4 regions of the Enterococcus sp. DJ147D b genome follow, and region 1 is predicted to be linked to each of the others. Evidence: predicted binding sites of a transcription regulator. Region 1 holds the regulator's gene; each other region holds the start of a gene.
What was found. The regulator LexA, encoded in region 1, represses DNA repair genes until DNA is damaged. The targets are predictions, from matches to a motif close to CNAACANNTGTTNG.
Positions count from the first base shown of each region.

Region 2: dinB (DNA polymerase IV) is a predicted target of LexA. The motif match lies at 1,514-1,527, and genes of this name have one in related genera.
Region 3: AC4BD1_RS09710 (Y-family DNA polymerase) is a predicted target of LexA. The motif match lies at 1,462-1,475, and genes of this name have one in related genera.
Region 4: uvrB (excinuclease ABC subunit UvrB) is a predicted target of LexA. The motif match lies at 1,812-1,825, and genes of this name have one in related genera.

Region 1 covers NZ_CM177104.1:1,482,653-1,486,205, reverse strand. The annotation lists gene AC4BD1_RS07045 (immunoglobulin-like domain-containing protein) at 1-1,102, shown strand, start outside; gene AC4BD1_RS07040 (hypothetical protein) at 1,270-1,488, opposite strand; gene lexA (transcriptional repressor LexA) at 1,625-2,248, opposite strand; gene AC4BD1_RS07030 (DUF896 family protein) at 2,395-2,634, shown strand; gene tkt (transketolase) at 2,745-3,553, shown strand, end outside.
Region 2 covers NZ_CM177104.1:1,879,058-1,882,610, reverse strand. The annotation lists gene AC4BD1_RS08875 (DNA replication initiation control protein YabA) at 1-278, shown strand, start outside; gene rsmI (16S rRNA (cytidine(1402)-2'-O)-methyltransferase) at 361-1,233, shown strand; gene dinB (DNA polymerase IV) at 1,567-2,673, shown strand; gene AC4BD1_RS08860 (mannitol dehydrogenase family protein) at 2,872-3,553, shown strand, end outside.
Region 3 covers NZ_CM177104.1:2,064,600-2,068,152, reverse strand. The annotation lists gene AC4BD1_RS09715 (bacteriocin secretion accessory protein) at 1-1,248, shown strand, start outside; gene AC4BD1_RS09710 (Y-family DNA polymerase) at 1,506-2,834, shown strand; gene AC4BD1_RS09705 (hypothetical protein) at 2,827-3,174, shown strand; gene AC4BD1_RS09700 (hypothetical protein) at 3,320-3,553, opposite strand.
Region 4 covers NZ_CM177104.1:1,077,000-1,080,552, forward strand. The annotation lists gene AC4BD1_RS05220 (amino acid ABC transporter ATP-binding protein) at 1-167, opposite strand, end outside; gene AC4BD1_RS05225 (amino acid ABC transporter substrate-binding protein/permease) at 169-1,662, opposite strand; gene uvrB (excinuclease ABC subunit UvrB) at 1,921-3,553, shown strand, end outside.

The DNA of each region.
Region 1 (3,553 bases):
ACAAGCATCAGAAAGCTTAGCTGGACAATTAAAACGAATTTATAGTGATGCCAATCAAGACCTGACAGACGCGCAAGTATATCAGAAAATTGGTTTGACGCCGTGGGTAGGAAAATCAAGTCAAGCAAACGAAACGTTTACTCAATCTGATGCTAAAGCCTTGTTAGCATATGCAAATGAAAAACAAATTGGCATGCTTTCTTTCTGGTCGTTGAATCGGGACAATGATTTGAATGAAGATTTAAAAAATACTGGACTCGAACAAGAAACCTATGAATTTTCAAAAATTATGGGTGAATTTGACGGAGAGGCAGGCATAAGAGACCAAGCACCAGTAATCAAAGGAGCAACAAATGAAACAATTGAGTTGAATGATTCCTTTGATGCTTTAGCGGGCGTGACTGCGATTGATCAGGAAGATGGAGATCTAACGGCTAAAATCACGACGACTGGAACGGTGGATTCTTCAAAGGCTGGTGAATACCAAATAACTTATTCTGTGGTAGACAGTCAGAAAAACCATTCAGAAAAGATTCGGACGATTACAGTAGTGGACCCTAATGCGAATACGAAACCAATTTTTTCTGGTTTGAAAGATCAAATCATTGAAGTTGGTGCAACCTTTGATAAACTAGCTGGCGTAACAGCGAACGATCAAGAAGATGGTGACCTAACATCAAAAATAGTTGTGACAGGAAATGTCGACACTTCAAAAGTTGGAACAAATGATCTTACATATACAGTTGCTGACAGCAAAGGTGAAAAGACAACGCAAACAATTACTGTAACAGTCAAAGAAAAAGAAAATGTACCTAACTATTCCTCAACAACGATTTACGTGAAAGGAGACAAAGTTACCTATCAAGGAGCAACTTATACGGCTAAATGGTGGACAAAAGGGGATACTCCAGGATCTGCACAAGTTTGGGAAAAAGAAATAATAAAAAATGAGGACGGGAGTGTAGATTATTATCAAGGCGGGACATATGTTGCAGGAGATCTTGTAAATTACAATGGCAAACAATATCTTGCTAAATGGTGGACACAATCTGTACCAGGTAGTGATGCTTCATGGGAATTAAAAAAAGAGTCAACTAATTAAGAAATGCAAAAAGACGATCAAAATTTTGATCGTCTTTTTTGATAGGGGAATAATAGTTCTTATTGAATGAATACTTTGGATTAGTCAAAGTAAAGGACAAGCAATTGCCTTCAGTATAATAGCCAATAGATGATTGTAACGAACGATTAATTACCTTTATTTTTCTTTCAAGATTGCCGAGAGCGTAAGTAATGTTCATGATAGAAATGTTCTTCATGAAGCCTACGCTGTTCGGCTTGACGATATTTTTTTTCGTCCCACAACATGAACCATAATGTGAATAACGGAAGAAAAATAATCAATGCCGGTTGGATCCCAAAATTGCCAATCAAAATACCTAAGAATAAAACCAGTAATACCAAGCCAATACGTCTAATTGATTTCATGAATTCTCACCTCATTTATTTATGCGAACATTCGTTCGTAAAATCATTATACGAATGTTTGTTCGGTTTGTAAAGAGGTAAGATCAATAAAAAAAGAATTGCAGAAGTTTTACTGCAATTCTTTGGTTTAATTATATTAATAAATGTGGCTACGATAGAGACCAACTACTAAACCTAAGATAGAGACCTCATCTAAAATGATTGGTTCTAATAAGTCATTTTCAGGTTGTAAACGGAAATGGTTTTTTTCTTTATAGAATCTTTTGCAAGTCGCTTCATTTTCTGTTGTCATAGCAATGACGATATCGCCGTTTTTAGCACTTTCTTGCTTTCGAACGATGACGTTATCCCCGTCTAAAATTCCTGCATTGATCATACTTTCACCACGAATGGTCAGCATGAATAAGCTGCCTTCTTCTGAAGTTAAATTTGGTGGAACAGGAAAAAAGTCGGAGGCATCTTCAACTGCAAGAATCGGCTCACCAGCTGTGACTACTCCGAGCATTGGAATAGTAGATGGTTTGATCCCAATTTGATCTAACCCTAAATCAGTTAGTTCGATTGCTCGTGGCTTTGTCGGGTCACGTAAAATGAATCCTTTTTTTTCTAATCGTGCTAAATGTCCATGGACAGTTGATGTTGAAGAAAGGTTAACAGCTTCACCAATCTCACGAACAGTTGGTGGGTATCCTTTACGGGTCACTTGTTCGTGGATATAACGTAAGACTTCGATTTGTCGTGTTTCAGTTTGTCGGGCCACAAAGTACACCTTCTTTCACTTAATAATTAAATAATACCACATAAAAAGCGCTGTTTCAAACAAATGTTCGTATGTAAATAGAGATCGCTAGTTGTTTTTTTTGGTTTTTTTATATAATATAAGAAGAGAAAAAAGGAGGGCTGATAATGTTATCACCTGAAAAAATTGCACGTATTAATGAATTAGCCAAAAAGAAAAAAGCTGAAGGACTTTCAAAAGAAGAAGAAAAAGAACAGATTTTATTGAGAGAAGAATATTTGACAGCTTTTCGCTCTGGCATGAGACATCATATTGAAGGAATGAAAATCGTTGATCCAGAAGGTAATGATGTGACACCAGATAAATTAAAAGAAATTCAAAAAGAAAAAGGGTTACATGACCGTTAGTGTGGTTTTTGGTAAAAAATACCAAAAAAGCATTGATTTTTTGAACTGTATCCGCTAAAATGAGCATGAAATGAATTACAGTAAAAAAAACCTAAATTGGAGGGGTTCTTTTGTTCGACAAAATTGATCAACTAGGCGTTAACACAATCCGTACATTAAGTATTGAAGCTGTACAAAAAGCAAACTCAGGTCATCCAGGCTTACCGATGGGTGCTGCACCGATGGCATATGCACTTTGGACAAAACATTTAAAAGTAAATCCTGTTACTTCGAGAAATTGGGTAGATCGTGACCGTTTTGTACTTTCTGCTGGGCATGGTTCAGCTATGTTGTACAGTTTACTCCACTTATCTGGCTATCAAGTAACAATTGATGACTTGAAACAATTCCGTCAATGGGGATCAAAAACACCAGGACATCCAGAAGTCCATCATACAGATGGCGTTGAAGCAACAACTGGTCCACTAGGTCAAGGAATCGGCATGGCTGTTGGTATGGCAATGGCAGAGGCACACCTTGCAGCAACTTATAATAAAGAAAACTTTAATATTGTTGATCATTATACTTATGCTTTATGTGGTGACGGCGATTTAATGGAAGGTGTGTCTCAAGAAGCAAGTTCTATGGCTGGACACATGAAATTAGGAAAATTAATTGTTTTATATGATTCAAATGATATTTCACTTGATGGCCCAACTTCAAAAGCCTTCACAGAAAACGTTGGCGCTCGCTACGAAGCGTATGGCTGGCAACATATCCTAGTGAAAGATGGAAATGATTTAGAAGCTATCTCTAACGCAATTGAAGCAGCTAAAAAGGAAACTGAAAAACCAACACTAATTGAAGTGAAAACAGTTATCGGTTATGGCTCACCTAACGAAGGAACATCTTCTGTCCATGGCGCACCGATTGGTGATGA
Region 2 (3,553 bases), 400 kb from region 1:
TAGTAGAAATGAAGCATGCACTTCATGAAATCGTCGAAAAAAATACCACGCTTGAGATGGAAAACCAACGTCTGCGTGAACATTTGCGTGAGCTGAATCAAGTAGCCGAAGCACCCGCTGAAAGTGTCAAACAAGAATTATCGAAATCCCGGATGAATTTAGAAAAAATTTATGAAGAAGGTTTTCATGTTTGTTATGACTTATACGGTTCACGTCGCGAAAATGATGAGCCGTGTGCGTTTTGCTTGGAAGTTATTTATCGTGAAAGTGGACGGTAATATTTAAAATTTATCTATGTTAGGGCAAAGATGTGAGTCAGTCGACTTGTGTCTTCGCTCTTTTTTATTAAGGAGGCAGGAAATGTATAACCAAAAAAGTTTTAAGGATCATTCAGGTATAGGAACTTTATATCTTGTTCCCACACCGATTGGTAACCTTGAAGATATGACTTACCGAAGTGTTCGTCTGTTACAAGAAGCAGACTTGATAGCAAGTGAAGATACACGTAATACACAAAAATTATTAAATCATTTTGAGGTAGAAACACCACAGAAAAGTTTGCATGAACATAACTACAAAGAAAGAATTCCATACTTACTTGAACAATTAAAAACAGGACAAAGCATTGCCCAAGTAAGTGACGCGGGAATGCCTTCTATTAGTGATCCTGGTCATGAATTAGTTGTTGCATGTATTGCAGAAGGAATCCCAGTCGTATCAGTACCCGGCCCTACAGCAGGTATTACTGCTTTGATTGCTTCTGGTCTCGAACCACAACCGTTTTTATTTTATGGGTTTTTACCAAGAAAAAAGAAGGAACAAAAAGAAATATTGATGCAATTAAAGCCTCAAACAGCAACACTTATTTTTTATGAATCACCTTATCGTGTAAGTGCTACACTTGAAAATATACGCGTGGTACTTGGAAATCGTCAAGTGGTGTTATGTCGGGAACTAACTAAAATTCATGAAGAATATCTACGTGGAGATGTAGACGAACTATTAATGTATCTAAAAGAAAATCAAATCAAAGGTGAATGTTGCTTGATGGTCGCTGGCGACGATGGTAGTTTGACTGAAGCAGAGGAAGTTATTCAAATCTCTTTGAGAGAACAAGTAGAAGCCTTGATTGCAACTGGTGAGAAGCCAAATGCTGCTATTAAGAAAATAGCTGCGGCAAATCACCTGAAAAAGCAAGAAGTTTATCGACAATTTCATGAATTAGATGAATAGTAGCAAATTCAATAACCAATACACAAAAGCTTAAGGAGCGAAACAGAACCATGTTTTGCTCCTTTTTTGAATGGTGACTTAGTGTACATATGAAAACGATTCGTGTAGAAGAAATTCAATTTTAAAAATAGATATTTTTTTACATGAAACAAAATACACGGACGATTTTTTGTTGAATAAGTCGAACTATCTTATGATTATGCAAAACGAATGGCATACCCATTTATCAATGATCATACATTTTTTAAAACCTCAAAGTTAAATTAGAATAGCTTGATAGGGAACAAAAGTTCGACTATAATAACAATGAGAATAAGATCGAGGTGAATACCAATGGAACTACAGTTTCCTTTACATAATGATACATCAAGAAAGATCATCCATATCGACATGGATGCTTTTTTCGCCTCGGTTGAAGAACGCGATCATCCAGAATTTAGAGGGCACCCATTAGTGATTGCTCGCCATCCCAGTGATACTGGTGGTCGAGGTGTCGTGACAACGGCAAATTACGAAGCGAGACAATATGGGATTCATTCAGCGATGAGCGCACAAAAAGCATTTGAATTGTGTCCAACAGCCATTTTTAAACCTGGTGATCATCAAAAATATTCGGAAGTATCTCAAGTTGTTCGTGAAGTTTTTCGGAGATACACTGAAGTCATCGAGCCAGTTAGTATCGATGAAGCGTATCTAGATGTGACAGAAAACAAAGTGAATTGTAAATCAGCAATTAAAATTGCTCGAATGATTCAAGCAGATATCTGGGAAGCAGTTCATCTAACTTGTTCGGCAGGAGTTAGCTATAATAAATTTCTGGCAAAACTGGCTTCTGATTTTCAAAAACCACGTGGAATTACTGTGGTGACACCTCAAGAGGCTGTCTCTTTTCTAAAAAAATTACCAATAGAAAAGTTTCATGGAGTTGGAAAAAAAACAGTGCCAAAAATGAATGAGTTAGGAGTTTTTACAGGTGCAGATTTATATGAGATGAGTGAAATGCAATTGATTCAAAATTTTGGGAAAATGGGGTATTCCCTTTATCGAAAGGTTCGTGGGATTCATGATTCGCCTGTAAATGTTACGCGAGAGCGAAAATCAGTTGGCAAAGAACATACCTATGGTCAGCCACTCCAGACAGAAGAAGCTGTCTTAGCACAGCTTCGACAGCTAGCAGAGAAAGTAGAAGAAGCACTGAGAAAAGTCCAAAAACATGGGAAAACAGTCGTATTAAAAGTTCGCTATACTGATTATTCAACAATTACGAAACGGATAACCTTACCAGAATACATTTATAAAAAAGAGGCACTTTATTATCAGGCCAGTTTGATTTGGGAAGAAATTCTTGGTGTCGAGAAAGGCATTCGGTTGTTAGGGATAACACTCACTAACTTGGATCCTATGACCTATGAAAATATAGTTTTGCCTTTATGGGAATGAATGATTGATTATAAATAAGAGAAAGCACACTATATGCGAGGTGCTTTCTCTTATTTGAGTTATTCTGATATATTAGTATTTGCTATTTTTTTTATTAGTAAGGTGAAAAAAATAAAATTGACGTATTGACAAAGCCGAAATTGGCGAATATAATGCAAGTATCAAATTAACTGATATATCAGTTTTGGGAGGGATTCTGTGATTGACTTAAAAGATTGGCAAAAATCAGTAACGGAATTAAAACAAGTTGGCATCGCTATTCCTACTTATGATGTTGATGAAGTTAAGAAAAAAGGAAAAAAATCGCCAGTGTGGCTTCATTTTGGTGGTGGAAATTTATATCGTGGATTTCATGCAGAAATTGCACAGCGATTAGCTGATGCAAAAGAATTAACTGCTGGTATTGTTGTTTGTGAAACTTTCGATAAACAAGTAATTGATAAGGCTTACAAACCGTTTCACAGTGATGTAGTAGAAGTTATCATGCATGATGATGGGACCTTAGATAAGAAGCTTTTAGCTGCGACAGCAGATGCTTTCTTTTGTCATCCTAGTGAGAAAGAAAGTTTTGCACAAGTCGTTCAATATTTTGAAAATCCGGCCCTACAGTTTACGACCTTTACGATTACCGAAAAAGGGTATCACTTGAAAGATGCTTCTGGGGAATTTTTTCCTGTAGTAGAAGCGGATATTCAAAATGGCCTTGAAGCTCCGCAACATACGATAAGTATCGTGACGGCTTTATTACACAAACGATTTTTAGCGGGAAAATTACCAATTGCCATGATTTCCACGGACAATTTTTCACAAAATGGAAAGCGATTCCAAAATAGTGTGCTGACAATTGCACAAGGATGGCGAGAAAAAGGCTTTGTATCTC
Region 3 (3,553 bases), 580 kb from region 1:
GCATTTGCTAAACATGAAATCGCGGTACGAGCACAAGGACAAATAACTCCTTTATCCATAGAAAAGATTCAAGTACCGATAGAAGCAGAAATGAAAGAAAATAGATTACAAGAGAACTTAACAGTGAAAAGTGGAGAATCTCTAGTTATTTTTAACACGAAGGAATTAACTAATGAGAAAGCCCAACTGGAAACAGAAATTGAGAACTTTGTAAAACAAAAAGAAGCAGCGCAGCTTTTTCTTGATAGCTTAGCTGAAGAAAGAAATCTTTTTAAAGTAGAGGATGTTTTTGGTTATAGTAACCAATTAAAAAGTTTCTTTGCAGAAAAAGAAGCCAGTGAATCTTTATCAAAACAAATGCTGGCAGCAAATCAGAAAGAGCAAGAAACATATCAAAAAAATATGGACCAGCATAGTCAGGAGATTAGTATACGAAAAAATAAACAATCTGAGTGGGAAAAAGTAAGAGTAGCATGGAAAGACCAAAAAACAATTAGAAATGTTTCAGAAGCAATCAAAGCTAAATATCAAGTATGGCAAATGGAACTGAAAAATGGTTCAGAAGATAAAAAAGAGCAAATTCAAACAACTACTTTGACAGTCATTGATGAGCAAATCAGCCAATTAAAAAAAGAAATTGAACAACTACAAATGGAACAAGAAACGCTTGTCAAACCTGTTACACCAGAGGATGAAATCAACTCCCAACGTGAAAGATTGGCACAAAGTAAGGAAGAAATTTTAGCGAAAACGAAGCAAAAGATACTTGAATTAGATGAGTCTGAAAAGAAAAAGAAAGTACTTATAGAGAATATAAACGAACAAATTGATTTGGGAACAGTAAGAGCTAAAAAAGACGGTATTCTCCATTTGAATGATGCAGTAAAGGAACAAACCTTTCTACCAAAAGGCACACTTTTAGCAGAAATTTATCCATCCTTTAAAGACGATGAAATACCATTTACTGCTAGGATACCAGCAAATGAAATGACACATATCAAAACAGGAATGCTCGTTCACTTCAAATTAGATAGAAAAGCTGTGGCAACAACGCTTGATGGAGAGATAACAGAAATACCTGAAACGAGTACTACAACCGAGGAAGGCATTTTTTACTTAATCAAAGGGCGATTAAAATCAAATAAAAAAATAGTGGATCGTTATGGTCTGACGGGGGAATTATCGCTGATTATCGGAAAGAACACTTACTGGGAACAAATCAAAAAATTTTTATTGAATCAAGAGTGAACGATTAGTAAAATAATTCCAATTTATTGACTAAAATGAAAAGAAACTCTTAGAAAATAATAGAACATACGAATATAAAATGATTGTTTCAGCAGAACAAATGGAATAGCTGTGATAGAAATAAAAAAATTAAATAAAACAACGAAGGACTAAACTTTGTGCCTTCGTTTTTTACTTTTTTACGAAAAAAGTTAGTATAATCAGTTTACAAAGCGAACATACGTTTGTATAATGAGCATGAAGTGAGGTGTAACGACATGCTAGATTATTCAAATGAGCCTGTGAATGATTACTTCATGATCGATATGAAAAGTTTTTATGCTTCGGTTGAATGTATCGAACGTGGATTGAATCCTTTGACAACAGAACTGGTTGTTATGAGTCAAGCGGATAATACTGGTTCAGGTCTGATTCTAGCGTCTTCGCCAATGGCTAAGCAACAGTATGGAATCTCTAATGTTAGCCGACCAAGAGATTTGCCTTCGCCTTTTCCTGACAGTTTGATTATTGCTGCACCTAGAATGAATTTGTACATCAAAAGAAATATGGAAGTAAATGATATTTTTAGAAAATATGTAGCAGATGAAGATTTACTGATTTATTCAATTGATGAATCGATTTTGAAAGTCACTAGCTCAATGAAATTATTTACGACAGCTGGGAAAAGTCGTAGCGACCAACGGAAGCAATTGGCTCGAAAAATTCAGCGACATGTTTATCGAGAAATGGGATTGATTGCCACTGTAGGAATAGGGGATAATCCTTTACTTGCAAAACTAGCATTAGACAATGAAGCAAAAAGAAATGAAGGATTCATCGCTGAGTGGACATACCAAGATGTTCCTAAAAAAGTTTGGCGTATCAGAGAAATGACTGATTTTTGGGGAATTGGTTCACGGACCAAAAAACGACTGAATCAAATGGGGATCATGTCGATCGAAGGGTTAGCAAATTGGAAACCTTATTCACTGAAAAATAAATTTGGCGTGCTGGGATTACAATTATATTTCCATGCTAATGGGATTGATCGTACAGACATCGCAGTTGTTCCACCTCAAACAAAAGAAAAAAGTTATGGAAACTCTCAAGTTTTGCCAAGAGATTATACTAGAAAAGAAGAGATTGAGATTGTCGTGAAAGAAATGGCTGAACAAGTAGCAATCAGAATTAGAAAACATGGTTGTAAAACCAGCTGTATCCATGTAGGGATTGGCACGTCTATTTTGGAAGAAAAAGAGGGATTTTCTCGCCAAATGAAAATACCTTTGACGAATAACACGAAAGAACTTCAAATGTATTGTATGTATTTATTTCATAAATTTTATGATGGTCAAGAAGTCCGACATGTTTCCATAGCTTATAGCAAGTTAGTGTATACCGATTCCACGCAATTAGATTTATTTAGCGATCCAGAAAAACAAATGAGAGAAGAAAATTTAGATCGAATCATTGATAAAATTCGTGGAAAATATGGATTTAGTTCAATTGTTCATGCGTCTTCTTATCTCGAAGGTGCGAGAAGTATCGATCGAAGTAATTTAGTTGGTGGGCACGCTGGAGGAAATGGAGGAATCGAGCATGTTTGATTATGAAGATCGAGGGATTATCAAATGGCAAGGCATGTATTTATCTGACCATACTGAAAAAATTACTAGTAAGACGAAAGAAACTGCGCAAGTGAATGTGGCAAAAACACAAATGACAACTGAAGCAATCTCAGAAGTGTTGAATAAGGCACTCATAAAACGAGAATCTGTTGCTATACAAATAAAAGAACGAGATTCTGAAGGCTATTATCCTAACGATATTGTTGGTGTTGTTTTAGGACATGATGAGTTAGGGATCTATGTAGGTTCTAGCAAAGTGAATTATGATGAAATTAGGCATGTGGAATTTTATCATCCGGTTAAGTGGAGTTTAATATAGAAAGTTATTATGATGCAAGTTATCATAATCGAGGATTACTAAAATGACATAGCTTTTATTTATTCGATACGGTGGGTAGGAAAACGATTCATGGAATCTAAGACAAATGAAAAAGAGGAATCCTTTCAATAAGGATTCCTCTTTTTCATTTATTACTTGCTTTTGTTAAGCCAATTTTTCCGTTTTCATTGTTCTGTTCAAGCCATGCTTTTAGTAAATAAATGATCATTAAAAATAAAGCTGTGTAGAATCCCGAACCAATGAAATCTCCATTGATGATATATTCGATCAAAATACCTAGTAAATTAGCAACAATAAAAATGATTATCAGGTTGAGATACGGGTGGCGTTTTTTGAATTTATTATATGCAATTGACAT
Region 4 (3,553 bases), 410 kb from region 1:
GGCTCTTCTAGACGATTTAAGCAGCGTAGGAAAGTACTTTTTCCTGAACCAGAAGGGCCGATGATACAAACGACATCGCCTTCGTTGATTGAGACGTTGATATCATTTAATACAGTATTTTCACCATATTTTTTTACAAGATGTTCAACTAAGATTTTTTCTGACATCTTACTTCACCTTCTTTTCTAAAACTTTCGCTAATTTTGTTAAAGCGGTAATCAAGATTAAATACATGACTGCGATAATTAAGTAAACATACGTACTTTGTGTGGTACGGGCAACGATAATTTTACCAGCTTGTAGTAATTCGACTACTCCGATTGCAGAGATGATTGTTGTATCCTTCAATGAGATAACGAATTGGTTAACGAATGAAGGAAGCATGATTCGAATAGCTTGTGGCAAGATGATTTTTTGCATTGTTCGGTTATAAGACAACCCTAAACTTCTCGAAGCTTCCATTTGTCCAACGGGAACGGCGTTGATACCGCCACGAACGATCTCTGCAATATACGCACTCGCGTTTAAGGTCAATGTAATAACGCCAGCAATGAAATCTGGAATTGTAAATCCAACAATTCCAGGTAAGCCAAAGAAAATGAAGAAGGCAAGTACCATCATTGGAATTCCACGAATGATATCAACGTAAATGCTTGCTATCATGCGTAGTGCACGAATAGGTGAGACACTGAATAATCCGAAAATAACACCCACTACTAGTGCCAAAGCGAAAGAGACTAGAGCAAGAACGATTGTCATCCAAAAACCACGTAATAATGGTTTGTAATTGTTTTTGATTAAACCGATGATTGTTGATTCGTCTTTGGTTGAGTCTGCTGACTCATTTGAAGTAGCTACATATTTATCAATGATTTTGTCATAGGCGCCTGTGCGCTTTAACTCTTTAAGTCCTTCATTGAACATCGTTAAAAGTTCTGGGTTTTCACCTTTTTTAACTGCGAAGGCATATTTACCACCAGATTCTTTTGGCATTGGGGTATCAATTTTTTGACCTTGTTTGATAGCATAACCAAGAACAGGGTAGTCATCCATGATTGCGTCAATCGCACCAACTTTCAAACCGTCATATAATTGGTCAGCAGCGTCGAAGTACTTGATTTTGTAGCCATATTCTTCTTCATGATTGCTCAGGAATTCAGCGCTTTCGGTTCCGACTTTGGCACCAACTGTTTTCCCTTTTAAATCTTTGTAGGATTTGATTGATGTATCACCTTGTTTTACGCCCAACTGAATTCCGCTATCAAAATAAGTATCAGAAAAATCGTAACTTTGCTTACGTTCATCTGTGACGGTCATTCCGGCAATCATGCCATCAGCTTGTCCAGACTCTAATGCTTGTAACGCAGCGGAAAATCCGCGATAGTCCATTTGGATATTGAAGCCTTGAAGCTCGGAAATCTGTTTCATTAACTCAACATCGATTCCTTCATACTTACCGTCCGTGTTTTGAAACTCGAAGGGTGCAAAGGCAGAGTCGCTAGCAACGACGTATTTGTCTTTTTTTGGCTGAGCCATCTGCATCGACTCGGCGGTACTTGATTCCGTATTGTTTGTTTCTGCATGGGCAGGATTACTAGTTGCAAGTGTGATAAATCCTGCCATTATGAAAATGAACGAGTAGAATAAATGCTTTCTTTTCATAATTACCTCCTAAATTCTCAATATCTATTTATTATAGGTGAAAAGTAATGAATCAGACAAGTTCTGAAACTTAAAAAAATGAAAAAAACAATAAAATCTAACATCCTATGTAAGAAGTTCTAACATGGAATGCCGAGGTAAAGGAGTGGCGAAAGTATGTTCGGTGTGTTATAATTTTTTAGTAAGGAATGCCTTTGCTTTCCTTTTCTTTTTGCAAGTCATAAAATGAAAAGGAATGAATGAAAAGGGGGACGAAAAATGATTGAAAGAGATACCTCTCAACAATTTGAGCTTGTCTCGAAGTACCAACCAGCAGGGGATCAACCTGAAGCGATACGCCAATTAGTGGATGGTGTGGTTGGTGGGGAGAAAGCGCAAATCTTATTAGGTGCAACCGGTACGGGGAAGACCTATACGATTTCAAATGTGATTAAGGAAGTAAATAAGCCAACATTGATTATTGCACATAATAAAACTTTAGCTGGACAATTATATGGAGAATTTAAAGAATTCTTTCCCAAAAACGCGGTTGAATATTTTGTTTCTTATTATGATTATTATCAACCAGAAGCGTATGTTCCATCTAGTGATACTTATATTGAAAAAGATTCAAGTGTCAATGACGAGATTGATAAGCTGCGCCATTCGGCTACAAGTTCCCTTCTAGAGCGGAACGATACAATTGTGATTGCCTCTGTTTCTTGTATTTTCGGATTAGGTTCACCATTTGAATATCAGAAACAAGTTGTTTCAATTCGACAAGGAGCAGAACTTGATCGTAATCAATTGATTCGGAATCTAGTGGGAATCAATTTTGAACGAAATGATATTGATTTTCAGCGTGGTCGGTTTCGAGTACGCGGTGACGTGGTGGAGATTTTTCCGGCTTCACGCGACGAACGTGCTTTGAGAGTCGAATTTTTTGGGGATGAAGTCGAACGAATTCGGGAAGTAGATGCGCTAACTGGAGAGGTGCTTGGTGAAACAGGACACGTTGCTATTTTCCCTGCTACTCACTTCGTGACAAATGATGAACATATGGAACAGGCTGTTGCGAACATCAAAGCCGAACTAGAGATGCGCTTAAAAGTGTTACGAGATAATAATCAGTTACTAGAAGCGCAACGTTTAGAACAAAGAACAAACTATGATATCGAAATGATGCTAGAGATGGGTTACACTTCAGGCATTGAAAACTATTCGCGACATATGGATGGTCGAAAAGAAGGAGAGCCACCTTATACATTGCTTGATTTCTTTCCAGAAGATTTTTTGATTGTCATTGACGAATCACATGTAACGATGCCACAAATTCGCGGAATGTATAATGGTGACCGGGCGCGTAAACAAATGTTAGTTGATTATGGGTTCCGCTTGCCTTCAGCGCTTGACAATCGGCCATTAAGATTAGAAGAGTTCGAGCAACATGTCCATCAAATTATCTACGTCTCGGCTACACCGGGGCCTTATGAAAATGAACAAACGGATAGAGTAATCCAACAAATTATTCGTCCAACTGGTTTATTAGATCCAGTGATTGAAGTTCGTCCGATCATGGGTCAAATTGACGATTTGGTTGGTGAAATCAATGACCGAGTGGAGAAAAATGAACGTGTCTTTGTAACGACGTTGACGAAAAAAATGTCTGAAGATCTGACTGATTACTTTAAAGAACTGGGAATCAAAGTAAAATACCTGCACAGTGATATCAAAACCCTTGAACGGACGGAAATTATTCGTGACTTACGTTTAGGTGAGTTTGATGTTTTAGTTGGGATCAATTTATTGCGTGAAGGATTAGATGTTCCAGAAGTTTCTTTGGTTGCTATCTTAGACGCTGATAAAGAAGGATTCTTGAGAAGTGAACGTTCGCTTGTCCAAACAATTGGGC